Regions from separate parts of the Paenibacillus sp. ACRSA genome, predicted to be linked through region 3. Evidence: riboswitches for the same ligand, from Rfam matches in the RefSeq annotation. Region 3 holds a riboswitch; each other region holds the start of a gene.

Region 1 (8,071 bases), on a different contig from region 3:
GGACTCATTTTCCAGCAATCCTAACAGGGGGTTGACTCTAGATGTTCAGAAACGCTCAACAGCTTATGTTGTTCAGTACGGCGGTTGTCCTATTTGTGACAGCCTGCCTGTACGGGCAGCAGTTAATTAAAACGATGACTGACGCTCTTAACAATACGACACAATTCACAGTAGAGATGGAAGGAAGAATGAACACTACCCTCCATACAACGGGGCCAAAAAGATATAGCGGTGCTGAAGTATTACATACAGTGAGACAAATGACTGGGACATCGATCACGGTGGAAGTGGATGGTCAGGCTCATATCATAGACCCCTTAATAAATCGCAAGCAGACCATTCCCGTGCAGCTTAACGGCTCGTACAGACCAGAGTTCATTAGAGATGAATGGGGAGGGTTGATGAGAATCCAATTCTGGAAGGAGGCCAGCGTTCATTGATTAATGCTGCATCCAAGCTACTCGCAGTTATGCTAGCTGTAATCCTGCTCTATATCTATCCAACGGCTGAAACGGCTAACCGACAGGATGATCTGGCGAGAATGACCGTGAATCAGAGCGTTATACGCTTTGTAGATGCGGTTAGAACCAAGGGATATATCTCACCAGCCATGTACAGCGAATTGGAAGAACAACTGGCTCGAACAGGTAATGGCTATGAGATTCTAATTGAACATTTACACAAAAAATATGTACCACACTATACCGATCCATTGAACCAAAGCACGTTCACCGGTACGTATGAAAATGTAGAGGATGGATATTATACCAGTCAGATTAAAGAACGTTTGTTCCCTGCTACAACTGGACTAACGATTGATGATCCAGGGCGGAGATATACGCTAGTCATGGGGGATTTTATTACCATGACCGTCCAAAGCACCAATCGTACATCCGGTATGTTGATCCGGGAGTGGTTGAATGGAACACCGACTGCACCTGCTGTGCTCACCACATATGGAGGTATGGTTTTAAATGAAGATTACGTGTGACTTGTTCCGCTATAACCGAACAACTCGGGAAAAGCGGGGACTTAATTAATTAAAAGTCCAACTTTGCGACCGAGAATTGGAAAGAGGGAACCATGTATCCTGAAACAATTCCATTAATCTCCTGCGTGCGTGACACGGACAGCGTGTTGGGTATGAAGCACAGGTGAAGTCGGCAAAAGGGAAGCTAAAGCCACTCCTTCGAGAAGGTATGCTAACTGATATGCCGGATGGCTGAAAAGCGGACTATGGTGAGAATGGTTTTAGAACCTGACGAACCTCCGAATGTACGGGTCTAAATTCATAACATATGGAAACATATGTACTGACAAAAGTCAGGGTGGATAGCGTAGAGTACGACTGTAATCTAGGAAACACGCTATATCGAACAATGGCGATATCAAGTCCACAGGCTCAAAGGAGGCACCTAAGGTCTAGCAAGCATAGCTAGGTCTCAAGGTACAAGGAAAGCAAGGAACGTCGGCTTAAAGGACTGTCATCCTAGACGTCTACTATAAGGCAGAAACTTTGCTGAAATGTACTAATCCTTGTGAGAGTAGAGGCACGACCAATGAAGCGGCTGTAATGGTTGTGGAGGAACAGCCTCAAGTCTTTTTAGATAATAAACAATTTTTCCGAAAAGTGAATTGCACCGATCAGGTAAGAACGTGGGGAATCACCGTAAGGAGGTGAAGCCACAGTGCAAACTCTTCGATACTGGGATTACTATGACATGACGAGTACCTTCACTGATTTACACGAAAAAGCACTAGCTAGGAAGAAGTTTGATAATCTATACGGACTTATAAACTCAAGTCAAAACATTCTCCTAGCCTTTCGAACAATTAAATCAAACAAAGGCTCACAAACACCTGGAACAGACGGCAAAACGATAGAGGATATAAAGACACTAACAGAAGAAGACATTGTGAATCACGTAAGAAACAAGCTGTTGAATTATCAACCCAAAAAGGTTAGACGAGTCTATATACCAAAACCTAACGGAAAGAAAAGGCCATTAGGTATTCCATCTATAGTTGACAGAATTATTCAGCAATGTTTTAAACAAATCATTGAACCCATTGCGGAAGCCTACTTCTATAAACACAGTTATGGATTCAGATCTGTAAGATCAACGCATAACGCTTTAGCAAGAGTACAACACCTCATAAACCAGGTGAACCTTCATTATGTTGTTGATGTAGACATTCAGGGATTCTTTGATAATGTCAACCACACATTGCTTCTGAAACAAATATGGAATATGGGTATTAGAGACAAAAGAGTACTTCGAATCATCAGCAAAATGCTTAAGGCTGAAATTGAAGGTGAAGGTGAAGGAATCCCTTTGAAAGGAACACCACAAGGTGGAATCCTATCTCCGCTCCTGTCAAATATAGTACTCAACGACCTGGATCATTGGGTAGCAGGACAATGGATCAACTTCAAAACTCAACATGTCTATGCAGGAGATTTCCACAGGATCAGAGCACTTAAGAAAACCAATCTTAAAGAGGGATACATCGTGCGATATGCCGATGACTTTAAAATTCTTTGTCGGGATTGGAGATCGGCTCAAAAGTGGTATCACGCTGTGAAACTCTATCTTAGAGACCGTCTCAAACTTGATATCTCACCTGAGAAATCACAAATTGTAAATCTTAGGAAACGTAAATCTGATTTCCTGGGCTTCACAATATGGGCCGAGAAAAAAGGAAAAAGAAGAGTTGCCTATACGGGTATAAACGAGAAGAAGAAAGCAGAAATCAAGAAACAAGCAAGAGAACGCATAAAGATTCTGCACAAGTCACCAACTACTCAAAACGCTCTTCTTTTCAACAGCTTTGTACTTGGTTTACACAATTACTTCTCACGTGCAACACATGTTAGTGTGGAATTCTCACGACTTGCTTATGACCTGAAGGCATTCACATACAATCGTCTCAAAGTAATTGGTAAGTACCAATATCCTGATAATGCCCCACCAACCTACAAAAAGTTCTACAAGAACAGGTATAGAACTTTTAAGGTCGCAGGAGTATATCTCTTCCCCTTCAGGGATGTAAAAACGGTAAATAACTTATGCTTTCAGCAAACGTTAAATCCGTATACACCAGAAGGAAGAAAAAGACTCCATAAGGAATTAAACATGGATATTCGATATGAACTAATTAAGCTAATGCAATCAAACATACCTTATCGTAGCATTGAATATTTGGATAATAGACTGAGTAGATACAGTATGCAGGCTGGAAAATGCGAAATTTCCGGCATCTTTCTAACTGCTGATTACGTGCATTGTCATCACCTTCTGCCTCTTCACTTAGGTGGTACAGACGAGTATAGCAATCTACGTATCCTACACAAAGATATCCACAAGCTCGTTCATGCTACAAAATTAGAGACGATTGCTAAACTCATGTCGCCCTTTGGATTTTCAGACTCTACGATTCTGAAAATCAATCAGTACCGAAAAATGAGTAACTTGGAACCTATTGTATTGAAAATCTAAAAAGATGGAGCGCCGTGTGCGATGAAAGTCGCACGCACGGTGCGGAGAAGGGGAAAAGGCGGTGATCATATCAAATCCTTACCTATTTCTATTGATTTCTCGATTGTGTTTGTAATTATCTTCGTGCCGTTGTTCTGGCTGGTATCTCTTCATACGTGGGATGCTGAGGAAGCGCAGTTTCTAAGCCATAAGTACAGGTCTGCATTGCAGACTGCTGTGCTCGATGCAGGAGCGGTGATGCATCAAAATGAAAAGCAAAATAATGAAGCAGGTTATGATTCTACTAAATTTGTGAAGGCGGATAAGGAACTAGCATTGCTTACCTTTACACAAACGATGGCGTTGAATATGGGGATTCAGGATGATCCGGCTGCTATTCAAGCATTATTTGACTACATACCAGCAATTGTTGTACTGGATTATGATGGATACTACATTTTAGCGAAAGAAACGGAAATGACAGGAAATGCCGAGCTTACATTCAAGCAAGTTTGGAGTCCCAAGAAGCCATATACATATGCAGATCCGAACGGCAGCAGCATTAACTTTACCTTGGATGGATATGTATACGCTTATGATGCTGTCCAAGAGAAATGGATTGAAGGGTTTCAGAGGGAGTTGGCATCTAACACGCAAATCCCGTTATTACAGGATGCCGACACATTTGAGCAAGTGAGAAGAAGTTGGATTGTGACCAGTGTACAGGAGGATCTTGCTGATATTATTAACCGCCATAATGAATTTGCACGTAGAAATGGTATCTCTTATACCTTTACATTGCCTTTAATCCCGCAAGAGGATTGGTATAATTCAATGAATGATACAGGCATTATGGCGTTTATCCAAGGTATACCTGTAGGGGATCAAAAAGTTAATAATTATGCTATTGGTGGAGGCAGGCTTGTAAAGAAGACGGCTGTGGTCGGAGGAGTAGATCCAGCAACTGGAGTTAAATATTACTATCCGTCTACATGTAACTATGGTTATAGAGCAGAAGAGGTTTTTGGTGACGGAAAACAAGCTGCTGCACAAGGTTATTTTGAGCGTAATTGTTATGTCAGCGGGCAAGCTTCATAAGTGAAAAAGTTTGCAAGAAGACATTACTTTCAGAAAAGACAGGTACGTGCTAGAATAGGTCTTTGGTACAATGTCTAAATTAGTGATCAAGTAATGTCAAATAGATAGGAGCAACCTCATCTTATGAGCTTATTGTCAGTTGAGAACGTGAGTCACAATTTTGGAGATCGCACGTTATTTAAAAATGTATCCTTTCGTTTACTTTCAGGTGAGCGAGTAGGTCTTGTTGGAGCAAATGGTGTAGGCAAATCCACGCTTATGAATATTTTGACCGGAAAATTGCTTAAAGATAGTGGCAAAGTTGAATGGACACCTAAAGTTCGTTACGGATATTTGGATCAGCATACCAAACTAACGCCAGGCAAGACAATCCGGGATGTGCTGAAGGATGCATTCTTGCCACTGCTTGAATTGGAAAAAGAAATGATGGCAATTACAGATCAGATGGCTGATGCTGACCCTGAGCAATTGGAACAGTTGCTTGAAGAAATGGGCGACATCCAAGAACAGTTGGAGCAGGGCGATTTTTATTTGATCGATGTGAAGGTAGAAGAGATGGCTAACGGTCTGGGTCTGTCCGTCATTGGACTTGATCGTGACGTTGCTTCACTAAGTGGGGGCCAACGTACCAAGGTGCTCCTAGCTAAGCTTCTCTTGGAGAAGCCTACAGCGCTACTACTCGATGAACCTACGAACTATCTGGATGTAGAGCATATTGAATGGCTGACCCGGTATTTGAAGGATTACCCGTATAGTTTTATTTTGATTTCCCATGATACAGAGTTCATGAACGAAGTAGTTAATGTGATCTATCACTTGGAATTTGCCAAGTTAACAAGATATGCAGCGAACTATAACAAGTTTCTTGAGATGGCCGATATGCAGAAAGCACAGCATATTGATGCTTATGAGAAGCAACAGGAGTACATCAAAAAGCAGGAAGACTTCATCCAGCGGAATAAAGCACGTGCTTCTACGTCAGGTCGTGCGAAGAGCCGTGAGAAGCAATTGGGTAAAATCGAACGGATTGATCGTCCGGATGAGGCAGCCAAACCTACTTTCAAATTCAAAGATGCTCGTGCCAGCAGTAAAACGGTGTTTGAGGGCATTGATTTTGAAATTGGATATTCTCATGCTTTATTACCTAAAATGACGATGACCATTGAACGTGGAGAGAAAATTGCCATCGTTGGTTGTAACGGTGTGGGTAAATCTACACTACTAAAAACGATTCTTGGTAAAATTCCGCCAATCAGCGGCAAAACATTTTTGGGAGATTATCTGGAAACAGCTTATTTTGAGCAGGAGGTACGGGCGGGGAATATCACTCCAATTGAGGATGTATGGAATGAATTTTCGCATCTGACCCAGAATGAAGTTAGGGGACATCTTGCACGTTGTGGATTAAAAAACGAACATATTACTCGTCCACTTAACATGCTAAGTGGTGGAGAACAAGCAAAAGTGCGTTTGTGCAAGTTGTTAATGCGCGAGAGTAACTGGATTTTGTTCGATGAGCCGACCAATCACCTTGATGTAACAGCCAAAGCTGAACTGAAGCGCGCCCTCCAGGAATTTAAGGGTACAGTACTTCTCGTATCTCACGAACCTGATTTCTACGAGGATTGGGTTACGAAGACTTGGGATGTTGAAGCTTGGTCTGAGAAAAATTAGTCTACGTAGCCGAACAGGATTCAGAAATCTTCGGTGACAAAAAAAGGACTCTATGGTAATATAGGCTACAACTTCATATGAACACTAGGGGGGCCGCACGATGCGGCTGAGATGGAAGAATGCGATTCCGGACCCTTTGCACCTGATCTGGATCATACCAGCGTAGGGAAGTGGCGCGTTTTCGTTTATTAGAAACAGTACTCTGCATGAATGAGGTAGATGCTTGTTTCTGAGAGAACAGCATGTTGTTTCTATGAGATCTGCAATGGGGCTAACCGTTGCATACATAGAACCTCTGTGGTCGTTCAACACTTTATTAAACGAATCAAAGCATATATTTCGCAGCCACTCCCCTACGGGAGTGGCTTTTTTTGTTATGTCATTGGTCAAGAGAGGAGGTTATCGTTTGGTAATTACAGTAGAGCATGACTCCGATGTCACAGCTTCTTTTGAGCTGCATGTTATATCTCAAGGCGTAGGGGATTTGCACAACTTTGTAAGTGTATCGAAGGATATATGGCCATGGGTCGACTATATTCATATTCGGGAAAAGCAACAGCCACCTGAACAGCGTAGGGAGTGGGCAAACAAACTGCATCAATCAGGGGTTCCTTATGATCGTATTGTAGTCAATGGTGTGCATGAAGTGGGTCAAGGTGGAAGGTTCGCAGGTGTGCATTGGGGTCAGGCAGATTTTTCTCAAAGCACGATATCTATAGGAGATATGCGAAAGCGAATTCGCATCGGTGTGTCCGTTCATTCTGTAGATGAAGCAAAGGCTGCTGAGCAACAAGGCGTAGACTATGTTATTTTCGGTCATATCTATAACTCTAATAGTAAACCAGGAATCAAACCCAGAGGGCCGAAGCAACTTGCTGAAGTATGCGCTACAGTGAACGTTCCAGTAATCGCAATTGGTGGCATTGGGATCGAGCATGTTCGTGATCTTCGCAGTGCAGGAGCAAGAGGCTTAGCAGTCATATCACATATCTGGGCGAGCGAGCATCCAAAGCAAGCGGTTAGTGCACTAAAACAGGCGATCGTGGAATCGGAAGGTTAATCTTGAGCAAGGAGATGAGATGGTGAACGATAGAGCGAGAGTTCGGAGCCGAAGTAGTAAACGAGATTTGCGTAAAACCTTGTCCCGCAGTAGAACCAATGATGGAATCCACGGAAAGCTTCATGCAGAAACGATTGTGATTGGTGGGGGCGTGATTGGTTGTGCGATTGCCTATGAGCTTGCTGCACGAGGAAAAGATGTTCTTCTAATTGAGCGTGGACGGATCGCTGAGGGTGCATCTTGTGCAGCAGCTGGCATGATTGCAGCAGATAGTGAGCATTTTTCTTCGCCAATGATGTTGAACTTGGCAACAATGAGCAGACAGTTACTTCATGAGCAGTACGAACAGCTGAGTTCCCTGAGTGAGATCCATATTGGATTTCAACAAAATGGTTTTATCACGCCTATCCGTTTTAAAAATGATTTAAGTAATGATTCCATAGTTCCCAGACTACGATCACTAGCTACTGAAATTTGGTGGGATGGTACTACGGCACAACAAGAATCTCCATGGTTGAACAAAGATATTTATGGTGCCTATTATCGACCGTTGGAATGTGACGTGCTGCCTGTCAATTTGACTCAAGCTTATGCAAGATCAGCTCAGGCTCTAGGAGCTCGAATTATTGAAGGTGTCCATCATGTTAATCTTCGCGTGGATGCAAACAGAATACAAGCCGTGGAAACTTCCATTGGAACGATGACATGTCAAAATGTCATTGTTGCTAATGGTATACAAGGCGAAGAGTTAATGAAGCAG
Region 2 (8,071 bases), on a different contig from region 3:
CTGTGCCGGCACCCATGGAGAATCCCCATACGACGAGCTCCTCAGCCCCTCGTTGCTTCGCTGTTTGAATGGCACCTAGCAATTGCTGTGATTCCGCTTTGCCGCCTGTAGCGACAGCCTTATTTACCTGAGAAGCAAAACCATAATCGAACATAATGACGTTAAATCCAAGTTGGTGCGCATAATGGGCAAGGTCATACATCGGAACCCAGGTTTCCTCACGGTTGGCACCATAGCCATGACTGAAGATGATCATTTTGTTCACATCTTTGTCGGCAGGAATATACCAGCCCTGCATCGTTCGGCTTCCATCTGCCGCAGGGAACGTAATGTCTTCATACTTCATGTTCCTCGCTTGCATCGGATTAGAGAAGACAGGAGCTACCGTTGGGTTGGATAAAACCCAGGCAATGTAACCGTGTAGTGCAATGAAACAAAAGAGTAGAAAAAATACCACGGAGAGCAGCAACGCTACGATAATATGCTTGAACCGAATCAGCCTTGGCGATAACGAAGTAGGCAGATCGGACACTTTCGTTTGCAGCGGGGCTTCGCTCTGGGATGTCGAATACATGATTGCCCCTCCTTATAAGTTCAGATGAAATTGAGGATAACAACGAGAACCATTCAACCCATATACGTAGTTCCTAAGTCGCAGGAACGAATGATACAAATGCATAATATATCTTTATCGTATGTTCCTATATAACCAAAGTCAATTGATTGGCAGCATTTGTTACGCAATTGTTATATAGTTCCGAGAGAATCTGGTTAACATTTCCTAAGTGTACAAATCGCGGGAAATTCAGTCTTATAAAAAGGAGAATTTTGCCGCATTTTAGTTTACAGATGAGATCGTTTCTCATATAATTTATGTAACCAAGTTTCATGTGATGAAACATGAGGAGGCTTAGTGTCATGGAAGACCGCAAGTTGACCGTCAGGGCTGTGGAACGAGCCTTGGATATATTATTGTGCTTCACAACGCGGAGTGATCTGGGGCTTACCGAGATTGCCAGCCAGATTGGTCTGCACAAAAGCACGGTTCACCGGCTGATGGCAACCTTAGAGGAACGCGGATTTGTCATCCGGGATGCAGCTACTGAGAAGTATCGGCTTGGTATCCGGATCTGGGAGCTTTCCGCCCACATGTCCCGTAGTGATGATCCTGCTATTCTTCTTCTACCTGCGATGGAGCGTCTGAGAGATCGACTCGGGGAGACGGTTAGCTTGTATTTGCGAGATGGTAGTGAACGGATTCGAATTCAAGCTGTTCAGAGCGATCAGGCTATACGACGTGTAGCTCCTGTTGGTGTGCGCCTTCCTTTATCCGTAGGTGCGTCCAGTAAGGTACTGATGGCCTTTGCTACGGAAGAGGATCGTGAGGAGCTGATGAATGGGCCGGAGTGGCCTGTCTTTATCGATCCTAAGGTCTATCTAGCGCAGATGAAGGATATTCTGGAGCATGGTTATGCAACGAGCTATGAGGAGCGTGAGCCTGGAGCTGCAGCGGTATCTGTACCGATTATGGATCGCAAAGGACAAATTGCTGCGGCATTGTCTGTATCAGGACCTGTCAGCCGTCTATCACAAGAGACATTACATGAGTATGCACCTGTGTTGAAGGAAGCAGCTACTCAGATGGGCTTGATGTTATCTTAATGGGGTCGTTCAACAAGTCCGCTCTTTTGGAACAATGCATTTGATAATTAGTGAATCTGTTGATTATGGAAAATAAAGGTTGTTTTTCATTCGCGGTTAAGCTATCCTGATATGGACAGCCCAAGCGGGGCTTGATGAATTGAATATGACACGCGGTGGACCTACCGCAACTTATTAACGTTACTAGGGGAGTCCGAATTGTCCGGACTGAGACGGAATCGCATGAGATTCTGGACCCTTTGCACCTGATCTGGATCATACCAGCGTAGGGAAGTAATCGGCACATCAACCACGAACATCAACGGGATGTAACCTATGGCTGAACTCGATTAGAGTTCGGTAATCGGCACATCTATTGGTAATGGACATAGCCGGTTCCCTTGGGAATCGGCTTTTTTATATACAGTGAGCAGAGACAGAGTCTGGCTTTAGGAATACTTTCGATGAAAGAATTGAGGCTGGAATCTGTTATGGAATCTATTCGAATGAGCTCGGTGAATGAATCGTTCTCTGCTGTATGTTGTCTTACTGTATATTGTCTCTCTAGGGAAGGTTGTCATTGCTCCTTGTATGGATGGTCTCCAGGTTAGATGCGCCCGCATGGAAATGAAGTGATGCAGTCGTGACGACCAATGAGGAGGAGACAAAGACAATGAGTACAGAACAACCGATGATGGGACAAGGGAATACAGAAGCGCAGATGGCAAAAGGAACAGGTGCGGCTGGAGGGGTTCAACCTTTTCCCGGCAGCCGTAAAGTATACATTCAGGGCTCACGTCCAGACATTGCTGTACCTGAGCGTGAAATAGCCCTTCATGACACAAGTACTCCCCAAGGGGTGGAGCATAATGAGCCGCTGCGTGTGTACGATACGAGCGGCCCGATGACCGACCCTGATTTTCACGCAGATATCCGGGCGGGGCTACCTGCACTCCGCACACGCTGGATTATGGAGCGTGAGGATGTGGAGGCTTATGCAGGACGTACCGTACAACCGGAAGATAACGGGCTGAAGGCGGGGAGCAGAAGAACCGGGGCCGAAGCCTACCCAGGCTTGCGTGGCAAGCCGCTGCGGGCGCGGGCTGGACGCTGTGTAACGCAGATGTACTATGCACGCCAGGGCATCATTACGCCAGAGATGGAGTTTGCCGCGATTCGTGAGGGAGTAGAGCCGGAGTTTGTGCGACAAGAACTGGCCAGTGGCCGAGCGATTCTACCATCCAACATCAATCATCCTGAAAGTGAGCCCATGTTAATTGGTCGACATTTTCATGTGAAGATCAACGCGAATATCGGGAATTCAGCTGTCTCTTCCTCCATCGAAGAAGAAGTGGAGAAAATGACCTGGGCTGTACGCTGGGGCTCGGATACCGTTATGGATCTCTCTACCGGCAAGGATATCCATACCACGCGGGAATGGATCATTCGTAATTCTCCGGTGCCAATCGGTACTGTACCGCTCTATCAGGCGCTAGAGAAGGTGAATGGCGAAGCAGAAGCACTAACGTGGGAATTGTACCGAGACACACTTATTGAGCAGGCAGAGCAAGGCGTAGACTATTTCACGATCCATGCAGGTGTCTTACTGCGCTATATCCCGATGACAGCCAAACGCATGACAGGCATTGTGTCCCGGGGTGGATCTATCATGGCGGCATGGTGTCTGGCACATCATCAAGAGAACTTTTTGTATACGCATTTTGAAGAAATATGTGAAATTATGAAAAGGTATGATGTGGCATTCTCGCTTGGGGATGGACTGCGTCCGGGGAGTTTATATGATGCCAATGACGAGGCTCAGATGGCAGAGCTGGCTACACTGGGCGAGTTAACGCAGATTGCGTGGAAGCATGATGTACAGGTGATGATTGAAGGTCCAGGGCATGTGCCGATGCATAAGATCAAGGAGAATGTAGATCTACAGATGGAAATCTGTAAAGAGGCTCCGTTCTATACTTTGGGTCCACTGACAACAGACATTGCTCCAGGTTATGATCACATTACTTCAGCTATTGGAGCGGCGATGATTGGCTGGTTCGGGACATCCATGCTCTGTTATGTTACACCAAAGGAACATTTGGGGCTGCCCAATAAGGATGATGTACGTGAGGGTGTCATTGCTTATAAGATTGCAGCGCATGCCGCTGACCTAGCCAAAGGTCACCCACGAGCTCAACGCCGAGATGATGCACTGTCCAAGGCTAGATTCGAGTTCCGCTGGCGTGACCAGTTCAACCTGTCGCTTGACCCGGAACGGGCGCTGTCCTATCACGATGAAACGCTGCCCGCAGAAGGGGCCAAGGAAGCTCACTTCTGCTCCATGTGCGGGCCGAAGTTCTGTAGCATGCGCATTACGCAGGATATTCGTGCATTTGCTGCAGACAAGGGATTGTCCGAGCAGGAGGCGGTTGCTGCTGGAATGAAGGAAAAGGCTGAAGAATATCGGACACGTTCCTAAGAAAATTCGGAGATGACAGGCTTTCATAGCTTTAATATGAAAAAATGTTTAATGTTTTGAAAGGCCGGATTCCAATTCAACGTAACGTTTGGGTTCAATCCAATTTACGCCAAATCTGAAATAGGATGCCTGCGATGACAAACAGCACTCCATCGGACAGTTTAAGACTACCAGCATGCAGAAGTGCAGAACAGGCCATACCCACTAGGAACAAGATAAGAGTATATAAAAATCGCATTTACTTATTCACCTCTCTCATTAAGTAAAATGTGTAAAAGAGAACGATTTTTAAATCGTTCTCTTTTGTGAAATTAATAAAGGCCTTATTAATAATAGAAAATCTTAAATACACCTCTGGAATCATTATCAGCTGAGCCTGAGAAACTAACTTCCAGAGCCCCGAAACTTATGTATAATTTATTATTATGAGTTATACAATTTTAATATCGAATGGACTAGATTCAAAAATTATAAAACCGATGCCCCAATATTTACTCCCATCCCAACATCTATTTCGGTGCCATGCCTACCTTCTTCTCCAAATACGTTGCAAGCAATGCCAAAGGGCTATGGATCGCAATACCCGTGTCTGCCTGGACAAGCGCAGCAGCGGGCGCCATGGATAGTTGGGCAGCGACTACCGTTTTGCCGGGATGCTGCCCAGCAATATACTGTAATCCTTCACGTACTGCTGCAAGATAACCTTCCTTGTCACCGCGCATAATCAATTGAAACGTCTCAGGAATGCAAACAGCTTCTGGCTGAGGCGCCTCGGTAACACAGTTCGGCACTTTCTCATAATCCTGTTGTAAAGCCCGATACACCCGTGCCATTGTAACTTCAACTGTAGCAGGGTTCGTAAAAGCAAATATGTATTCATTGTCCATACTTTGTATCTCCGCTAGTAGTGGATCATCAATGCCGATGACAGGAATTGCAATCTTCCGTGCTTCTTGTTGGAGAACAGCAGCAAAGAGGGTGCAGGTCACGAGAATGGCATCGGTATGACAGCGTTCAATCCAATGCAGGGTTTGAGATACTTTGTCCTTCGTTATTGCGTCGGAGAAGCCTTCATCATGTTTAAGCCGATCCAGACCGGGATCAACATAATGCACGAGTTCCACCGCATAGGCAGATAGAGCTTCTTCGACCAGGGCAATGTTGGAATAGTGAGCGTGAAAACAACTGATGGTAAGCATAGTAATTTTCCCCCTAATGGCTTCAGCTGCCTGTGAGCAGCCTGGGCTTGCCAAAGTGTTTAACCCATTATAGAGGGTGTGCAGGGCACTGTACATACTTGTATACGCCCGTACAATGCCAAGTAAACCGTCACATGATGAAACTGACATCATATATGAAAAGACAAGGGAATCGCTTGGTAACAATTTCACCATCCGATTTAACCAGTGTGTACTCGACAACAGCGAATAACCGTCATCCCTAGCGTTCTGGAAGGACGGTAAGCTGGTTGTGACCGAATAAGAACAAGAGACAGTTAAGTTGTAATATATTAGCGCATAGATGGCGCAGCGTTCTTATTGGCGATTTTTTGCTGCAAAATTTCATGAAAGGATAGACCTTGAGTGCTCTCATTCTCCTTTTTTGGAGCATTGGTCGCCGTGTTGCGCGGGTATTGGTGGTGATACGGGATCATTTGCTGAATAGGCATGCGGATCATCTTGGTTCCTCCTTTGATGCATTTTCTATGTATTCATGTTTTATACCTATATAGGTATATGCGACTTGTTATATGAAATGAGCAAATTTATGATGTAATTCCAATTGGATTGTAGTGATTTTACCCGGTATTTGAGAGATGTAAACGTTTTTAGGGAAATTCAGGAATAAAGAACTGTATTTCGAAGGGGGAAAATGGGAGGATAGAATCGGTTGTTAAGTGAATAGACCCAATTTTAAATAAGTCAACCATGCCCTAATTAAGACATATTGTCTGGTTGAATAGGTATGGGATTTGCTAAGTAACTTGGTACCTTAGACCGTTGTTTGGAGGGAGTAGGGTTATCTGTTTGCGCAAATAATAAGCCATTGGCGTTAATCTGACTCTAATAAATGACCTCCATTCGCTAAATGTACACATAACAAAGAGCCATCGGATTCCTCCGATAGCTCGTTAAATATAGTCCTAGAATTTAAGATCGAGCATTGCTATCACATAAAATAACAATCTACTATTTTGACTGAACAGCAATATATATATCTACCTGGACATTCTCAGGGTCGATACTACGTTCATCATATAGCTCGAAGTCCCCTGTAAATGTACGTTTATGCTGATCTGCCCAAGCCCATACTGCTCCCCAAGCTTCACCTACAACTTCTGCCATAGATCCTCTTCTGGAGGTGAACACGGCGTAAGTAGCCGGAGGCAGATGAACTGAATCCATATCCTCGGGCAAAACTTCATCCACATTCACTTCGTGACCAACCAGAATGGTGTACTCCCCGGTAATACCGTCTGTATAGTCGCTGTAACAGCCATAGCGAGCTACCTCTGGTGCAGGTAGTTGGTCAGAGGAGAAATACTGATTCCACAAGCCTTGAATGCAGCCTTTGCCACTGATCTCAATCGCATTGGTTGTTCTCGCAGACACACCCGCAAGACGTTTCGCCGGAAGAGTCACATAACGAACAGGCTCAGACAATCCAAGAAGCGCACCGCTCAGACCATTCGAATCCGTAGCAATAGTTGAATTAGCTGGATTAGTGGAGCCAGTTGGAGCAGCCAAGCTAGATGATCCAGCCGAACCATCTTCCGAGGTTCCTCTCATTATAGTGCCGTTCCATCGTTTCAAATAAGGAAGCTGATTCCGCAGCATAGATCGTGCGGACTCCTCATCCATGCCTTCCTCCTTGAGAATCGCGGTGCACATCTCAATCATACCTTCTAGTGGAATATTAGGTTGCTCGAATTGCCCTTCCTTATAACAGTAGATACAATACTCTCTTGTAGCGTTCCCATCAGCCTCTGTTCCGAACTGTGCTGGAGTTGTTAGTGGCATACCGCAGCTTTGGCATAACGTCGTGTTCATATCAATTCCTCCTTGATAGTTGTAACTGAATATATGGAAAGTATACCGGGAGGAACTAGACAGCAGTCTGTCAGGTTTGAGGAGCAGAAGTATAATTTTGTACAATCTGTTCTGCCATATGTCGTATTGTAACCCGGATATGCTCCGGCTCTAACACTTCGACATCTGCTCCAAAGCCCAAAATGAAGCCGTACAGCCAGTTGTCTTCTGGAAAGGCGACCTGACTGATGTAATATCCGTTTCCATCGGGAAAGACATTTTCAATGCCAAACCATTCTTCTGCTAGATGACGGGCACGAGCGTGGAATCGTAGGGTCAGAGGAGCCTGGTTGTCGGGTGCCACCCATTCTTGCTGCCAGGGTCTGTCATGTGGTTGTATAAGTCTTCGCTCAAAATACCCTTGTGCAAGGGTTACATCTCGCATACGGACAAGCTTGAACATGCGGAATTGATTCCGCTCATGGCAGAATGCATAGAGATACCAAGAATGCCGTTTGAGCACCAGCGTGTGGGGTTCAACAGTTCGGATGGTTTGATCCCCTCCAGCACTGCAATAGGTGAAGGTGATGAGCCGTGACTGATCCATCCCCGATTCGATCAACTGAAGCTTGATCTGCAAGGCTTCGGGATGTGTCCAAGTTGAATAATCGACAATGAAGCGGCTCGTATTAGACTGGAAATCTTCATTTTTGGCTTCAGGTACAATACTGCTGAGCTTCTCCACCAAGAGATCACGTGCCACGTTGCTATGAGAAGTAGAGATACTACGAAGTGCGGTCACGATGGATGCCAGATCCTGATCTGTCAGCACGTTACGGTCGAGCCGATAACCCTCCGCAAGACCAATTCCACCGCTAGCGCCTTGATACGTAACGACAGGGATGCCGGCTTGACCCAACGT
Region 3 (8,071 bases):
AGCGTTCTGTTATGAGCGATGATCAACGCCGTCAGGAGCTCGGACACTTTCTTCGTACGCGACGGCTTCGACTTACGCCGGAAGAAGCGGGTCTACCTCACGCCCAATTTACAAGAAGACGCACGAAAGGACTTCGACGCGAAGAAGTTTCAGCCCTCGCTGGAATTTCGTTGCCGTGGTATACCTCACTGGAGCAGGGACGGGACATCAATGTTTCTGACCAGGTGCTGGACAGTCTAGCTCGTGTTCTTCGTCTCGATGCAGACGAGAATCACCATCTTCATTTCCTTGCGAATCCACGCCAATACACCTTCATCTCTAAGAAAAAGGAGCCGGAAGTATCGTCTTCATTAAACTTTTTATTGGAGCAGATGCCACTCTGTCCGGCTTACATTACCGATGCAAAAATGAATGTACTGGCTTGGAATCACCTAGCTCTCTCTGTGTTTGGCCCTTTCGGTACGGCCGACAGTCGTGAGCGTAACATGATCTGGCGCATATTCATGCTACCATCCTACAGAACGATGTTCGTCGACTGGGAAGACCTGGCTGAATCTCTGCTCGGCCACTTCCGCGTAATGTATAGCCAGAATCTCGAAGATACTTGGTATTCGGAATTCATCACGGAAATGACGGAGAATAGCCCCGAGTTTTCAACGATGTGGGAGAACTATGAGGTTCGTTGCACCAGCAAACACCCGCAAGCGATTACGCATCCACAGGTGGGACTGCTGAACCTGTCAACGCTCGTCTTACCAGTCCAAAACGGAAGCGGGCAGTTCCTGCATGCATTTACGCCCGATCTGCAGGATGGCTCGTCTGAACGCCTGGCTCAACTCGCAGAGAAAATGACGGTTACGCAATAATTGGAAAAGTTAAATAAGCACCGGCCTAAGAAGGCCGGTGCTTATGTCGTATAGAATAATATTGGTAGTATACTCCGTTTGAATGAATCCTACTTGATTCTAAATTAGTAAAAAGGTCGTTCGTTTGCGTTTGCAAGAAGACATACAATCAAATAATGGAGAGAGTTTTGAGATACTACTATTCATACGGAATGACTGCACGAACATCGTCTAATGTAGGTTTTATCTCAATTAGCCCCTCCGACTCTAGCCAATCTATATTTTCCTGCCAGCGGGAATCATCCTGACTGAGGAATTCAGCGTTATCATTCTCCATTAAAGGAAGAAGGATATCTAAACTCTGACGTTCAACATTTTCAGATAACGGAAAATTCTCTGCATTCTGATGATCTAATAAGATTTGTAATGCAGCCTCTGGATTGGCCTTTACATCCTCAAATCCTTTTTTTGAAGCATGTAGAAATTTAGCCAGCATGTCCGATTCAGAATTAATTGTTGTATCGTTAGCAACAAAAACACCTTCATAGTATGACGGAACCCCATATTTCTCCAATGTAAACCAATTCACATTGAAGCCTTCCTCCTGAAGTTGGGGTACCTCATGATTAATCAAGCCACCGATTGTGGCGTCCACATTACGCGTGGTCATTGAACTCATAAGTTCAAAGCCGACATCGACCATTTTAACATCACTGCTATCCGAACCATCATGTTTCATGACACTACGAATGAGAGCCTCAGATAATTCTGTTCCTGAGTAACCAATCGTTTTGCCCTTTAGATCTTTGGGAGAAGTTATGTTCTTCTCTGCTAAAGAAATGATGGCATTTAGCGGAGACTGCACAACCGCACCGATTGATTTGACAGGCACGTTCTGATTCGCTCTTGTGATGATGACATCCTGTTGATAATACAAGCCAATATCTGCTTTTCCAGCTGCTACAAGTGAAATTGCATCATTGCTGTTAGACGGGAATTGCAGGTTTACCTTCAATCCTTCTTGCTCGAAGTACCCTTTATCTATCGCTACATAGAGAAACGCATGCAAGGCGTTTGGATACCAATCCAGCACCACATTAACTTCTTGTAATTTCTGTGTAGATGAGCTAGTCGTAGATGAAGATGTATTCTGATTAGTACATGCGCTAAACACGAGTAAGATCAGTATCATTGTAAGAATGGCTCTTGTTTTTCTCATGAATTTCTTTCCTCCATATCTATTTATGACTCCCCACGCCAGCGAACGAAACGACACTCTAACAGTGTGATTACGGCAACCGAACCCATAGCAACAACGGATAACAATACAATGGGTGCAAACACTCCCGCACCGTCAAGCTGCGTCATCATTCGACGCGAAAAATATCCCAGCCCACTCTGTGCACCCAGCCATTCTCCAATCGCTGCCCCAATGACACTAATCGGAATTGCCATTTTGATAGCTGAGAAGAAATAAGGCAGTGCATAAGGGATTTTGAGTTTCAGGAAAATTTCCCACGGAGTGGCACCATATGTAATTAGAAGCTTCTTCATATCCATACGGGTACTGCGTAAACCATCGTATACCGTAATTGTAATTGGGAAAAAGGTTATTAAAACGGACACGAGTACCTTGCTCCATATGCCATACCCAAACCATAGAACAAATAGTGGAGCAATGGCCGTGGTCGGGATCGTCTGTGAACCTACAACGATGGGATATAGACACTTACGCATCAACACACTTACGTCCATAAGGATCGCTAGTGCAACGCCTAATACGATGGATAATACAAGACCAATGCTCGTAATTAGCAAAGTCGCGGGCAAATGAACGGTAAATAAGGGTTCGCGAAGCTCCCACATTTTTTCAAATATTTGAACCGGGCTAGGCAAAATATAAGCAGCGTTCAAATTCATTGCTCCCAGTTGCCAGACCATCAGCAGAGCAAATAGAACGATTAGGGCAGGAAGATTATGAGTGTAAGATGATTTTTTCATAAGATTACATTCGTCCTTAACGATTGAATCAGTTCGTTACGCAATGCAGATATTTCTGGTGAAGCAAGAGATTCTCTTGAATGGTGGTACCCGTTAGGTATATCAATCGTTGTTAAATGGTTTATCGGGGCACTCGTCACAGCTAGTATTCTTTGCGAAAGAAATAAGGCTTCGTCCACGTTATGAGTAATAAAGATAATTGTTTTCTTGTGCTGTTCCCACTGATCAAGCAACCACTCTTGCATTGTAATGCCGGTTAGAAAATCCAGCGCAGAGAACGGCTCATCCAGCAATAACAAATCGGATCCCGTGAGCATTGTACGGGCAAATGCAGCTCGTTGGCGCATGCCGCCTGAAAGTTCGTGAGGCATCTTGTTATGACAATGATCTAAGCCTACATTATGAAGTGCGTCAGCAATAAGCTCCTTGCACTCAGCCTTGGTGTAACCTCCGATAATCTCCAAAGGCAATCCAAGATTCTCTCCTACTGTTCTCCAAGGGAACAACAGGTCTTTTTGTGGCATATAGCCGCAGTAATGCTTTTTTTCCCCGATCGGAGCCCCATCAATCCGTATTGAACCAGATTTTGGCCTAAGTAGGCCGTTAATGAGATGGAAAATCGTGCTTTTACCACAGCCCGAGGCGCCAACAATACTGTGAAATGATCCTGCCTCAATTGTAAAAGACAGGTTGTCTATTATGTCTATAGGTTCAGCATCATATTGATAGGACACATTCTGAAACGTCAGTGAACTCAAGACTCCAGCCTCCAGGACATCTCCCAAAAATCAAGCTCAAAGCGACTGCACATCACGAAAATATCCTCCATCCGTTGATATGCTTCCTCGCTACAGCCCTCTAATAGCTTGTCCGTTAATTCAACTAATGCCTGATTGCTGCTATGGTATTCAGGGGAAGCATAACCTGTGATCCATTCCCCGTAGAAAGCATGATCAGCTGCACCTGGCGCTTGAGCAAGCACTTGACCAATTTCAGCGTAGCTCCATGAGCAAGCCAGGATGGATACGAGCACTTCTGCTATGCCACCTGCATGTGAAACAGCGAGCATATAGTTAGTGTAGGCTACATTTTTCAGTGAAGGTTTCACCTGAAAAACTTGATCTTCCGTGATTCCTAACCGCTCCATATAAGAACGATGGATTTTCATTTCACCATTCAGAATGTTATCAACACTTTTGCTTAAAAGCTGCATGACTTTGGGATCCTTCGACTTGACGATGCCTAGCGCAAATACACGGGCGTAATCGTACAGGTATAAGTAATCTTGGAGCAAATAGTATCGAAATTGTTCAATTGTTAAGGAGCCATCTCCAATCCCTTTCACAAAGGGATGCTCGTGACATTCCTTCCACACAGGCTGTGCTGCCTTATATAATCGCTCTGATATAGTCAACATTTGTTCCTCCAATTCGTAATGTAATTCCCCTTTTTCCAACAACAAAAAAAGCGAAACATCCATAGGACGTTTCGCAGATAAATAAACTATAGTTTGGAATGCCCACGGGCAACCCAAATAACAGCATTTCATCGTTGCATTCCTACGTTGGCATTATCCAAATCAGGTAAGGTCGGTTTTACACCCTCTCAGCCGGTTAAGGCTCCCTCGCAAACGGTTATATGTAATTATTATGTTTCTTAAACCACTGAAAACAAATTATCTAACTATTCGATCAGTATATCAATGGCTATATACATCGTCAAGGCGCTTTGCAGTAACTCTTTATAGATGTCTTACTTTTCATGTCGATCCGTTACGTATAGAGAATCTTTTTTTCGGAACCTGATGGATTTTTGAGAGATTAGAAATTCCCCAGCGATTGACGAAATCTGTATCTGGACGTACATACTTGAAGCCTAACCAATTTTATAGATCGGCTAGGCTTCATATGTTTTATTGGATTTCAAATCGTAATAGAATCTGACTTAGAAGTTAACATCTACGCCATAATAGGCGGATTCATACAATTTTCTCATTTGTTCAGCAGACGTTTCTCGTGGATTTGTCCCTGTACATGGATCTTTCATTGCATTGTCTGCCATGGCTTCTACATGATTCCGGAATACGTCTTCTTCAATCCCGAATTCTTGTAATGTAGCAGGAAGTCCCATATCACGGTTAACTTTACGCACCCACTCCACTAAAGAATCCGTTAGTTCCTGGGCATTATTCCCCTTCAAATTCAATCGAGTTGCAAGGTTAGCATAACGATCTTCTACGACTTTCCGGTTAAACTGGATTACATAGGGCAAGTAGATTGCATTCGCTAATCCGTGAGGGATATTGAAGATCGGACCACTCTTATGTGCCAGACTGTGTACATTCCCTAAGACTGCATTAGCAAAGGACATACCGGCCATAGCTTGAGCGTAATGAACTTCCTCCCTGGAAGCCAGATCGCCTTGAAAGGAAGCAAGCAAGTGATCCTTCAGTGCTTCAGCTGCTTCAATCGCGAGTGCATCCGTAAAAATCGTACGTGGTTTAGCCACATACGCTTCAATGCTATGCGTCACTGCATCCATACCACTGTAAGCAATCATATGTTGCGGCATATGAGTAACTAAAACAGGATCAATAATCGCGATATCTGGAGTTAACCCAAAGTCCGCCAAAGGATATTTAATCCCTGTTTGTTCGTCCGTAATGACAGAAAGGTTTGAGATTTCTGCTGCGGTTCCACTGGTTGTCGGTATGCCAATGAATCTTGCTTTGGTTCGCAGTTCTGGCAATGAAAACGGAACAGCAGCTTGTTCAAATGTTAGTTCTGGATACTCATAGAAAATCCACATTGCTTTTGCAGCATCCATAGGTGAGCCTCCACCTATACCAATCACCCAATCCGGTTCAAACGTTCTCATTTGCGCTGCGCCAGATTGAACCATAGCCACGGTAGGTTCCGTATTAATACCTTCAATCAGTAACGTTTCCATACCTGCTTGGTTCAGCAATTGTGTGATCTTTTCTAAATGACCTTGTTTTTTGATCGAACCTCCACCAATGACTAAAGCAGCCTTCTGACCTTTCAGCGTTTTCAATATATCTAGTGCATTTTCTCCGTAATAAATATCTCGTGGAATTGTAAATCTATTCATGTTATTATGTCCTCCTCTAGCAGATGTATTGGTTACATTGCCTAGTATAGGAGGTCTGTATCTTTTTGTTAAGTACGCACTTTATTTACATATACTTACTCATAAATCACATAGTTTCCTTCAGTATACCTCCTCTTCTTCCTTAAATCTGCTTTTCTTGTTTTTTTAATTTAAAGTTTCCCGTTAGCTTAACGAGCTATAATATAGCGGTTCTCAGATAAAGAAGTTTACGGATTAACGGTCGACATGTTCAAATTAAGTATGTATGAGCAAAGAAGTGATTAAGTCATGTAAATCGCCCACCAAAGTAACAATCCTTTAGTGGCCTCAGCTAGTTTATTCGATTTTCGTTCATTGATTTTGCCAACGCAATCATTTGGTCTTTAGTTAATTCTCCGCTATCAATTTCAATGAAAGTATCATTATGGATCCATCGTAGGTATCCACCTGGTACATGGTTAACCCATGCTTCAAAACGCCCTTCAATTCCATTTATATTAATAATCTCTCCACGTTCACTAAATTTAAAGTTTTCGATTACAGTTCTTGTTGTGCTTGTATGGTTACGAACATCGATTGTAATAATATCTCGGTTTATTTTATAGCCCACTGCCTTATGTTCTTCGACACCAAACAAATATGACTTTCCTGATTCATCAAAAAAGTGAAGTCTAATCTTTGAAATTTCTTGATCTGGATTAAACGGGTATGGTTCTTTAATCTCCAATTTATAGTTTTGAATGGAGAAGGAAGGTGTGAATATGTTAAAGTCCGCAACAGATTTTAGCTTATCCAGTTCAGCATTTGAATAAGCTAACACAGGATTAGCTAATGCAGTGAGTTGACTATTGTTCATCTCAACAGAAATGATAAAAACAATAATAATCATTGACATCATCCATTTAAACAAGGACATTCCCTCCCTAGTCTTAGGTTAGTATTATGTCCTAGTCAACTTCAACTAACCGTTAGTTAAATTAAAAACAGCTGACCAATGTGATCAGCTGCTTTTTGAGAAATATTGAGCTAACGCTTCCGTTAGTTTATTGACGGTCTAGATGTCTCACTCTTCTTCTGTAATTTCATTATGCTGCTTATTTTTTGAAAATCACGACCATATGCTTACTTCCCATATATTCAACGGAGGTATTTAACTGCTCCGCCACAAAACGAACAGGAACAAACGCATTGCCGTTCTTCAGAAGTAAAGGAGCATCTTGCATGACCGTTTGCTGGTTTACTTTTACCTGCCTATTCCCTACAGCCCAACGAATCGTTTTACCATCTTTCTGAATGGTTACCTCTTTGGTGCTCTGTTTCCAATTCACGGTTGCCCCAAGCTTCTCGGAGATGAAACGGATCGGCACATAAGTACGTCCCGTCTGAATAAATGGCGCTGCGGAAATACGATATGCACTTTCTCCCACATAAGCTGTCGTGCTGCCGATCACCAAGCGCTGTGTCTTACGCTGACCGCTAGGCAACTCATTTCCTGCCATTTTCACAAATAATTTAGTTGTTTTCGATCCCTTGCTTAAGTCTAAATAGTTATTTTGCAGTGCAAGTGGTTCAATGAATGCACCCGTATCATAATACGGTAAAAAACCACGTTGTTGGAGCGGCTCTAAATCCCAGACTCGATTGTTCTTCAAATAGAGGTAAGCCAAACTTTGAAGATTTCTCAATGGCTCCAAATCATAAATTTGGTTAGATGATAAATTCAGAGTAACCAAGGCAGTTAATTTAGACAAAGGAGCAAGATCTTTGATGTTATTATTCGCAGCTTCGAGGCTCCTAAGCATAACCAATCCTGTTAGTGGCTTTAGATCAGAGATCTTGTTGGAACTTATGGACAACGTGCTCAGACTGACTAGTCCCGCTAGCGGTGACAGATCACTAATTTGGTTGTTAGTTAAAGAGAGCTTCGTCATATTGACTGCATATTCCAAACCCTGCAAACTCTTAATTCCTTTACTCGATAGATTAACGTCAGTCAGTGACTCTAAATCCTCTTTTGTTACTGATTCATCATCGTTTTTATTCAATAATGACTTAAGCGCTTGCTCTAGATTGGGATCCTCAAAAGCCAATGGCTGTTGGTTAGACGCCTCCAT
Region 4 (8,071 bases), 170 kb from region 3:
ATGAACAAAACCTCCTACTCAAGGTATACTTACGCCTCGCAGTTCCTCAATAATCCATCAGTATCATATATTAATTCGTTATTCCAGTGATTGTCGGTGTATCCACGGCTATTATTCCATGCTGCTAACAGTTTTCTTTGTCTCATCTCTAGATCTCTGTAAGGAGCAGCAACAAACTCAATATTATGAAACATATCATTATAAATGGGTAATCCATTATCTAATTCCTTGAATTTTTTGAAAGCACCTATGTCCGTATCATTTGCAGCCCAAACCACTTTTTTAATCAAAGACAATACGATTGTACCTGTGCACATAGGACAAGGTTCACAAGTGGTATATAAGGTAAGCTCGTTATTAGGAATAAATCTCTTACCCTCAAGATTAAGGATCTTCGCTCCAGCTTTCCTTATAGCGTCCATTTCGGCATGTGCTGTGGAGTCACCACTCGAAAAAACTCTGTTCCTACCGCGACTCACAACCGTCCCATCTGCATCAACAATAACTGCACCTATAGGAAATGTACCTTCATCTTTTGCCTTCTCTGCTTCTTCAAAAGCTAACAGCAGGTTGTCGTAATGTTTGTCCATCCTATACACTCCCATCTCAGTAATTTCGATTAATAATATATTCCAGAAATATACTGGTGCTCCTTCATGGATGTCTAGTTATGTAAAAAAAGAACCCCTATGACAAGCAATGTCATCAAGTTTATTACCTCAGTGACATTGCGATATAGGAGTTCTTTGCATTCAGGGTCTATTCTTGCTCTTTCATATGCATACCAACATTACAATTCTCTCTTACTCTTCTTCCGCCAGATGTGGCAATGTAATAAACTCAGCCCCGCCCATATATGGCTGGAGCGCAGCCGGAATTCGAATGCTTCCATCTGCCTGCTGATGATTCTCTAGCAGTGGAATGAGAATACGCGGTGAAGCCACGGCTGTATTGTTTAAGGTGTGACAATATACTAGCTTCCCTTCTGCATCACGACAACGAATGTTCGAACGGCGTGCCTGGAAGTCATGCAAATTCGACGAGGAATGTGTCTCTCCGTATGCCTCCCGGCTAGGCATCCATGTTTCAATATCATACTGCTTATACGTCTTCTGCCCCATATCCCCGGTACATACTGCTACAACGCGATAAGGAAGCTCTAACAATTGCAGCAATTGCTCAGCGTGTCCTGTAATCTCCTGTAACATGCGTTCCGACTCTTCCGCATCTGGAGCGCAGAGAATCACCTGCTCCACCTTGGCAAATTGATGTACACGATACAATCCGCGTACGTCCCGTCCTCCCGATCCCACTTCGCTGCGGAAGCACGTCGATACAGCAGCCAGCTTCACAGGTTGTTCCACATTCACAATTTCATCCGCATAATAGGACACGAGCGGCACCTCCGAAGTACCCACCAGCCACTTGTTCTCACCGGTAAGCTCATACACTTGGTCTCGTCCTGTTGGGAAAAACCCTGTGTTGAGTAGGGCGTCCTCCCTTACCATGAGCGGAACCTCTAGCGCTGTGAATCCCTGCTTCAAGAGCAGATCGAGCGCAAGCTGTTGCACGGCGCGGTGAAGCTGTACCCCTGCTCCCTTGAGCACATAGCTCCGTGTTCCACCGATTTTCACCCCACGCGCAATGTCAATCAGGTCATGCATCTCACCCAATTCCACATGATCCTTCATGCTATACTCAAATGTCGGGACTTCACCCACACGGCGTAGCTCTACATTGTCCGCATCCGAAGTACCTACAGGTGTGTCTGGCGATACAACATTGGGTACGAGCCATTGCATACGCGTAACTTCTGCTTGGATCGCTTCAAGCTTAACTTTGAGCTGTTCCAACTGCTCATTCCGTTGTTTTACCTCGTTACGCAGCCCCTCTGCCTGCTCACGCTGACCTGCTTGCATCATTCTGCCAATATCCGCCGACAACGCGTTACGCACCCTGCGACCTTCTTCGGTTTCCTGCAATAACGCTCTGCGTTCCTCGTCTCGCTCTAACAGTTCTTGAATGTTAATATTGATTTTCTTTCCATTTGCCGCCGCTTGCACCTCTTCTGCATGCGCTCTGATCCACTTCATTTCAAGCATGGTCACCGTCTCCTTTGGCTGTAAAAATACAAAGAGCGCCCTCATCCCTTGGGACGAGGAGCGCTCTGCTCGCGGTGCCACCCAACTTGCCGAAACAGTTCGTTCACTGCTCCAGCCGCTTGGTCCGCGATAACGGGCGGTTCCGGTTAACTTGGGGAAATATCGCTCCCCTGGCGAAAACACCTCCGAGTTGGATGCTCTTCAACGGCATGTTCCGATCTGTAATTGTTGTTTATCAGTATATACAAAAGTATCGTTTAAATGCAAGTGATAAAGAAGGATAACGATTTTATATTCAGTCATACTTATAAACCACATTATTATCCCGATCTATACCCTGAACGGATGTCTCGATCATCTTCTCATCTGTTGTTACATCCAGAAATGTCTTGCGATCATCAATTGACATGCCGTGCATTGTGACGTTCGAGTATCGAATTCGACCAGTTTCTTCACCACCTGTTAATATTCTTGATGGCAAAAATATTAACACTTTTCTCCTCTATTTTCCAATTAAGCTTCTGTATTAACAAAGGGAGCCACATTCCCTTTAGCTTTTAGGAATTTACCGAATATATATCGAACGAGCGGCCCAATGATAAGCAACTGTAACGGTAGCGCTAGACTAAAGTTCCGCAGTATGGTGTGAAGATACGTTTCTACGAGAGACTTTCCGTTCAATTGATTGGCAAGATACGCCGTAAGCATTCCATACATCGACATCATCAGAACCATCCCCACAACCATACATACGGAAATCGTCAAAATACCAATCACCTTATTCGATTTGTTGAATGGCAATGCAAAGGCAATTTTCTGAGCCACCGGCCCAACGATAAAGCTTTCCACCACAAAAGCTACAATAAAACATAGAACAAACTGAAATAAAATCTCTAGCGGAGACATACTCCCCATTAATCCGTTATACAGTAAATTGAAAGTCATCATAACGACTACCATTCCTGTGCACATCATCAATCCAAAATACGTATGTTCTTTCTTTGTTGTTGGCAATTCTCTCATCCTCTCTTCTACTTGGACAATTATAAAGATGAGGAATAGGGTCACATAAGTGAACACTTTGTGAACGTTGATAATATACCTTTATGTTTATATTGAAATATAGAACATTTCATCTACATAAACTCATTTTCCCTATTTGACAACCCGGATTTATACCCCTATGATACTCCTTAAAATGTAAACCATATTCACGAATCAGTTAGGAGGATTACTGTACAATGAGCTTTCAAAAACGTATCGACCACATCGGTATCGCTGTCCGTGATCTGGAGACCACGCTTCGTTTCTATACCGAAATCGTTGGGCTTGAGCTGAAAGACCGCGTTACCCATACCAATGGTGTCATCCAACTTGCTTTCCTCGGATTCAATGGCAGTGATGAAACTGAAATCGAGCTCATTCAGGGATATAGCGACAAACTTCCCTCCGAAGGAACTGTGCATCATTTTGCGATTCATGTGGAGGATCTTGATGCTGAATATCAGCGTATACGAGCGACGGAGGCCGAATTTATTGATGGAGAGATTATCACCCTACCGAACGGTTATCGTTACTTCTTCATCTATGGCCCAGAGAAGGAATGGATTGAATTCTTCCAGCGTTAAAGGTAAACGGATCTATTAATGATCCCGATTGGCGCACAGGTAGCATCTATGATAGCTTAGATCCACTTCGTAAGATCCATCATCGGATATTCCAGTTCATGACTGGACACGTTCTGCCCGCTGTCCTATAATTACACCTAGTAATACCCTTAACTTCATAGTTTCCCAGGGGAGTCGGAATTGGCCGGCTGAGAGTGTATCCCACAAGATACTAACCCTTAGACCTGATCTGGATCATGCCAGCGTAGGAATCGGAGTATATCGAATAGGCCCAGCTATATCGCTGCGCGCTACTTCTCTAACGCCTGCACGCGTCCCGGAATCCGGGGCGCTTTTTTTATGTTCTTTTGCATATCACGTTACATAAAAAAACGACATCCAGATCATAGCCGGTATAATTCTGTTGATTTATGCACGATGCTTGGATATGAAGCCAAGGAGAACCCTCGCCATTTAGGCGGACAACATGAAGGAGAGAATGAAGATGAGATGGCGTAAAACGATCGGCTTGTTGCTCCTATGCGTAACCTTGATTGCAATCACGGCTTGCGGAAGCAAGGAAGCTGGCCCTGCCCAATCTAACGGAGATACCAACACCGAGAACAATAGTGAAGGTGATAACGCAGCACTCCGGGATGTTAAAGTTGTACTGGACTGGACACCGAATACGAACCATACCGGCTTATATGCAGCGGTAGATCAAGGATTTTACGAAGCCGAGGGCTTAAACGTGGAGATCGTGCAACCTGGTGCTGGCGGCGCTGACACGATGGTCGCTTCGAATGAGGTTCCTTTTGGCGTAAGTTATCAGGAAAGTGTAACTCAGGCGCGTACCCAAGGTGTACCGCTCGTCTCGATTGCTGCCGTTATTCAACATAATACATCCGGATTTGCAGCCCCGACGGATCGGAACATTAAATCCCCTAAAGACTTCGAAGGTAAAACCTATGGAGGCTGGGGCTCCCCAGTAGAGGAAGCGGTAATGCAATCCATTATGGAGGGCGAAGGCGCTGACGTGTCCAAAGTGAAAAACATTAACATGGGTGATGCCGACTTCTTCACCGCCGTGAAACGCGATATCGATTTTGCCTGGATTTTCTATGCATGGACTGGGATTGAGGCTGAGCTTCGCGGAGAGCCGATCGACATGTTGTATGTCAAAGACTACTCCGAAGCACTCGACTATTACACACCTGTATTGGTAACAAATGAAACCACGATTGAGAACGATCCTGAACTGGTTAAAGCGTTCATGAAAGCCACGTCCGAAGGATACCAATATGCGATTGATCATCCCGAAGACGCCGCTAATATTCTGATCAAAGCCGTACCGGATCTCGATAAAGACCTTGTGCTTGCAAGCCAGAAGTGGCTTAGCCCGAAATACACAGACGATGCACCACGCTGGGGCGAACAGAAACAGGAAGTATGGCAGAACTATACGGACTGGATGTACAGCAAAAAACTGCTGGATGAACAAATCGATGTGAGCAAGGCATATACGAACGATTTCTTACCCCAATAATTATTGTTTAAGTTGAACTTTTTACACAAACGAAGAGTGCAGAACCCATCTGGAGAAGCGGAGCGCTCACCTTTATCCCCGGATTTACTCCATTTAAAATTTATTCATGAAATCCGGGGATAACAGTGATAGTAAGAGGGTACTGCAATCGGAGTGTTAAGTGTAAAGCTGATTCAACTTATACAACCCAACTCGAAAGGAGCCGTGAACTCCATGGCAAGCACATTACTCAGTATTCAAGTTATCCCGAAGACGCCAAATGGTGAGGACTCATACCCGTATGTAGATCGCGCGATTGAAGTCATTCAACAATCTGGTGTGAAATATCAGGTCAACCCTCTAGAAACAACGATGGAAGGTGAGCTGGAGGAACTGCTGGACGTTGTTCGCAAAATGCATGAAGCACTTGTGGACGCTGGTAGCCCAAGCATCATCTCCCAGATCAAAATCGCCCATAGCGGCGGTGCCGGCTTCAGCATGGATAAACTAACGGAGAAATATCGCTAATGCACGCCTACTTCAAAAGCGTATGGCCGCCCCTCGTGGCGGTTATTCTCTTTATTGCGATATGGCAAGGAGCCGTCTCGCTATTTCATATTGAAAAGTGGATGCTACCTGCACCTTCAGACATTGCTCGTGAAGCAGCTTCACAGGCGGATCGACTTGGTATGCATGCATGGGCGACGATCCAGTTAACACTCATCGGATTCGCCGCAGGAACGTTGGTGGGACTGCTGATTGCCATGGTGCTTCACCTGATCCCATTTTTAAAGTCCGCGCTCTATCCTTTGCTTATACTAAGCCAGAACATTCCAACCATCGCGTTAGCACCGCTCTTGCTGATCTGGTTCGGATTCGGATTGCTGCCCAAATTAATTACCATCATTCTGGTCTGTTTCTTCCCTGTTGCCGTTGCCGCCATGGATGGATTAACCCGTACAGATGCCATGATGATGAACTATATGCGTATGGCTGGCGCCAAACGTGGACAGCTATTCTGGAAACTGGAGCTTCCGCACGCGCTGCCTTCTGTCTTTTCTGGAATTAAAATAGCCGCTACATATAGTGTGATGGGTGCCATTATTGCCGAATGGATCGGAGCAGATAAGGGCATCGGATACTATATGATGTTACAGAAGTCTGCATATCGAACGGATCGACTATTTGTAGCCATTATGATTATTGTGGCGCTCAGTCTGTTGCTCTTCCTGCTGATTGCACTGCTTGAGAAGCTACTCGTGCGCTGGCGGCCACAAAAACGATAATAATGGCACTGGAAAACCTCGTGGCAAGGATGTGAAACCGGGATGAGAGACGAACAGAATAAACTGAACGATTACCTTACCGATAACCTAACGAATGAACGTGTAACCAATGAAAATTCTACGACACAGACAACAATTCAACAGTCTGATTCTACATTAATACCAAGAGGGATTACCCAGGCCTCTCCAGCACTTGAGGTTACGCAGGTTCATGCCTCATATCGTGAGCGACGCAAAACACTCTCCGTATTGGATGACCTGTCCCTAACGGTTGGGCAAGGCGAATTTGTAGCCATTGTCGGTCCATCCGGCTGTGGCAAAAGTACTCTTTTTCATATCATTGGCGGTTTGCTCAAGCCGCAGGCTGGACGAATTCTCATGCAAGGGCAGGACGTTACCGGACAACGTGGCAAAATTAGCTACATGCCGCAACAACCCGCTCTACTGCCCTGGCGGACGATTGAAGATAATGTGGTATTAGCTGGCGAAGTATCGAAGACAACTCTACCTCGGACAGAAGCAATTGCTGAAGCACGCAATTGGTTGGCAAGTGTTGGTCTAGCTGGATTCGAACGTGCTTATCCTCATATGCTCTCAGGAGGGATGCAGCAGCGTGTTGCTTTCCTGCGCGCGCTACTCAGTCCACAGGAGCTGATGCTGCTTGATGAGCCTTTCAGTGCACTTGATGCTTTGACGCGCAGCGATATGCAGCGCTGGCTACTGGAGATTTGGGAGCAAAATCGCCGCTCGGTGTTATTCATTACACACAACATTGAGGAAGCTCTTCTGCTAGCGGATCGGGTGTATGTTCTATCCAATCGCCCAGCAACCGTGCTGCAAGAGGTTATTGTTCCATTTGATCGTCCACGACGTGAATCGGTGACTGAGGATTCCGCCTTTCTTGAACGTAAACGCCAAATTTCACAGTGGATGCGAGAAGAACAGCACAAAGCCCGCCTATCTAGATAGTGCGGGTTTTTAGAATTTTTTTAGAGCATTATCATGAGTCAATTAGAACAGTAAGAGCCCCATAAGATAAATGTATCATTTCACCTAATATGGGTGATCCAACATGAAAAACACGACGTACTATGACTAGATAGACTCATAGCAATCATAAGGAGGGAAACATGAATACTCGTGCTTTAGCACCGTTAATTGATGCCCATATCCACCTGGATCAATACACGCCAACGCAACAACAGTCTATACTGCAATCCCTCTCCTCCCGGCAGGTGGAAGCCCTCATTGCGGTCTCCATGAATCTGGATTCCTGCCACGCCAATCTGGAACTTGCTAAGCATAACCCACGTACGGTATTTCCCGCCTTTGGCTACCACCCAGAGCAACCGCTCCCTTCTGCAGAGGATCTCCATCTGCTCCTTGGTTGGATCAAACAGCACATTGGACAAGCCATAGCCATTGGAGAGGTGGGCTTACCCTATTACAGCAGACAAGAAGCAGAGCAAGCAGGGAACTCATGGGATCAGAGCGGTTATATTGAATTGCTGGAACAGTTCATTCAACTTGCTAAGCAGTACAACAAACCTC

Evidence for each region. Region 3 has a riboswitch for thiamine pyrophosphate ahead of tenA (thiaminase II). Riboswitches for the same ligand answer to the same signal wherever they lie in the genome.
Region 1: it holds a riboswitch for thiamine pyrophosphate, as region 3 does, so the genes downstream of both, MH215_RS15890 (thiamine phosphate synthase) here and tenA (thiaminase II) in region 3, are expected to answer to the same signal.
Region 2: it holds a riboswitch for thiamine pyrophosphate, as region 3 does, so the genes downstream of both, thiC (phosphomethylpyrimidine synthase ThiC) here and tenA (thiaminase II) in region 3, are expected to answer to the same signal.
Region 4: it holds a riboswitch for thiamine pyrophosphate, as region 3 does, so the genes downstream of both, MH215_RS19870 (ABC transporter substrate-binding protein) here and tenA (thiaminase II) in region 3, are expected to answer to the same signal.

Annotation. Positions count from the first base shown of each region.
Region 1 covers NZ_JAKRNP010000005.1:29,999-38,069, forward strand. The annotation lists gene MH215_RS15860 (hypothetical protein) at 1-24, shown strand, start outside; gene MH215_RS15865 (hypothetical protein) at 42-440, shown strand; gene MH215_RS15870 (hypothetical protein) at 437-991, shown strand; gene ltrA (group II intron reverse transcriptase/maturase) at 1,689-3,500, shown strand; gene MH215_RS15880 (hypothetical protein) at 3,522-4,577, shown strand; gene abc-f (ribosomal protection-like ABC-F family protein) at 4,701-6,251, shown strand; TPP riboswitch at 6,328-6,437, shown strand; gene MH215_RS15890 (thiamine phosphate synthase) at 6,658-7,311, shown strand; gene thiO (glycine oxidase ThiO) at 7,331-8,071, shown strand, end outside.
Region 2 covers NZ_JAKRNP010000015.1:54,622-62,692, reverse strand. The annotation lists gene MH215_RS25735 (alpha/beta hydrolase) at 1-574, opposite strand, end outside; gene MH215_RS25730 (IclR family transcriptional regulator) at 919-1,662, shown strand; TPP riboswitch at 1,838-1,951, shown strand; gene thiC (phosphomethylpyrimidine synthase ThiC) at 2,363-4,120, shown strand; gene MH215_RS25720 (hypothetical protein) at 4,215-4,358, opposite strand; gene MH215_RS25715 (hypothetical protein) at 4,630-5,319, opposite strand; gene MH215_RS25710 (hypothetical protein) at 5,631-5,798, opposite strand; gene MH215_RS25705 (zinc ribbon domain-containing protein) at 6,310-7,170, opposite strand; gene MH215_RS25700 (helix-turn-helix transcriptional regulator) at 7,241-8,071, opposite strand, start outside.
Region 3 covers NZ_JAKRNP010000007.1:274,971-283,041, reverse strand. The annotation lists gene MH215_RS20680 (helix-turn-helix transcriptional regulator) at 12-866, shown strand; gene MH215_RS20675 (ABC transporter substrate-binding protein) at 1,045-2,064, opposite strand; gene MH215_RS20670 (ABC transporter permease) at 2,088-2,846, opposite strand; gene MH215_RS20665 (ABC transporter ATP-binding protein) at 2,843-3,604, opposite strand; gene tenA (thiaminase II) at 3,601-4,263, opposite strand; TPP riboswitch at 4,385-4,482, opposite strand; gene MH215_RS20655 (iron-containing alcohol dehydrogenase) at 4,791-5,957, opposite strand; gene MH215_RS20650 (DUF4367 domain-containing protein) at 6,289-6,867, opposite strand; gene MH215_RS20645 (stalk domain-containing protein) at 7,052-8,071, opposite strand, start outside.
Region 4 covers NZ_JAKRNP010000007.1:102,244-110,314, reverse strand. The annotation lists gene MH215_RS19900 (aldo/keto reductase) at 1-2, opposite strand, end outside; gene MH215_RS19895 (nucleoside deaminase) at 30-590, opposite strand; gene serS (serine--tRNA ligase) at 804-2,102, opposite strand; gene MH215_RS19885 (S1 domain-containing protein) at 2,398-2,583, opposite strand; gene MH215_RS19880 (DUF2798 domain-containing protein) at 2,616-3,116, opposite strand; gene MH215_RS19875 (VOC family protein) at 3,344-3,730, shown strand; TPP riboswitch at 3,888-3,999, shown strand; gene MH215_RS19870 (ABC transporter substrate-binding protein) at 4,215-5,255, shown strand; gene MH215_RS19865 (thiamine-binding protein) at 5,469-5,762, shown strand; gene MH215_RS19860 (ABC transporter permease) at 5,762-6,520, shown strand; gene MH215_RS19855 (ABC transporter ATP-binding protein) at 6,563-7,489, shown strand; gene MH215_RS19850 (TatD family hydrolase) at 7,651-8,071, shown strand, end outside.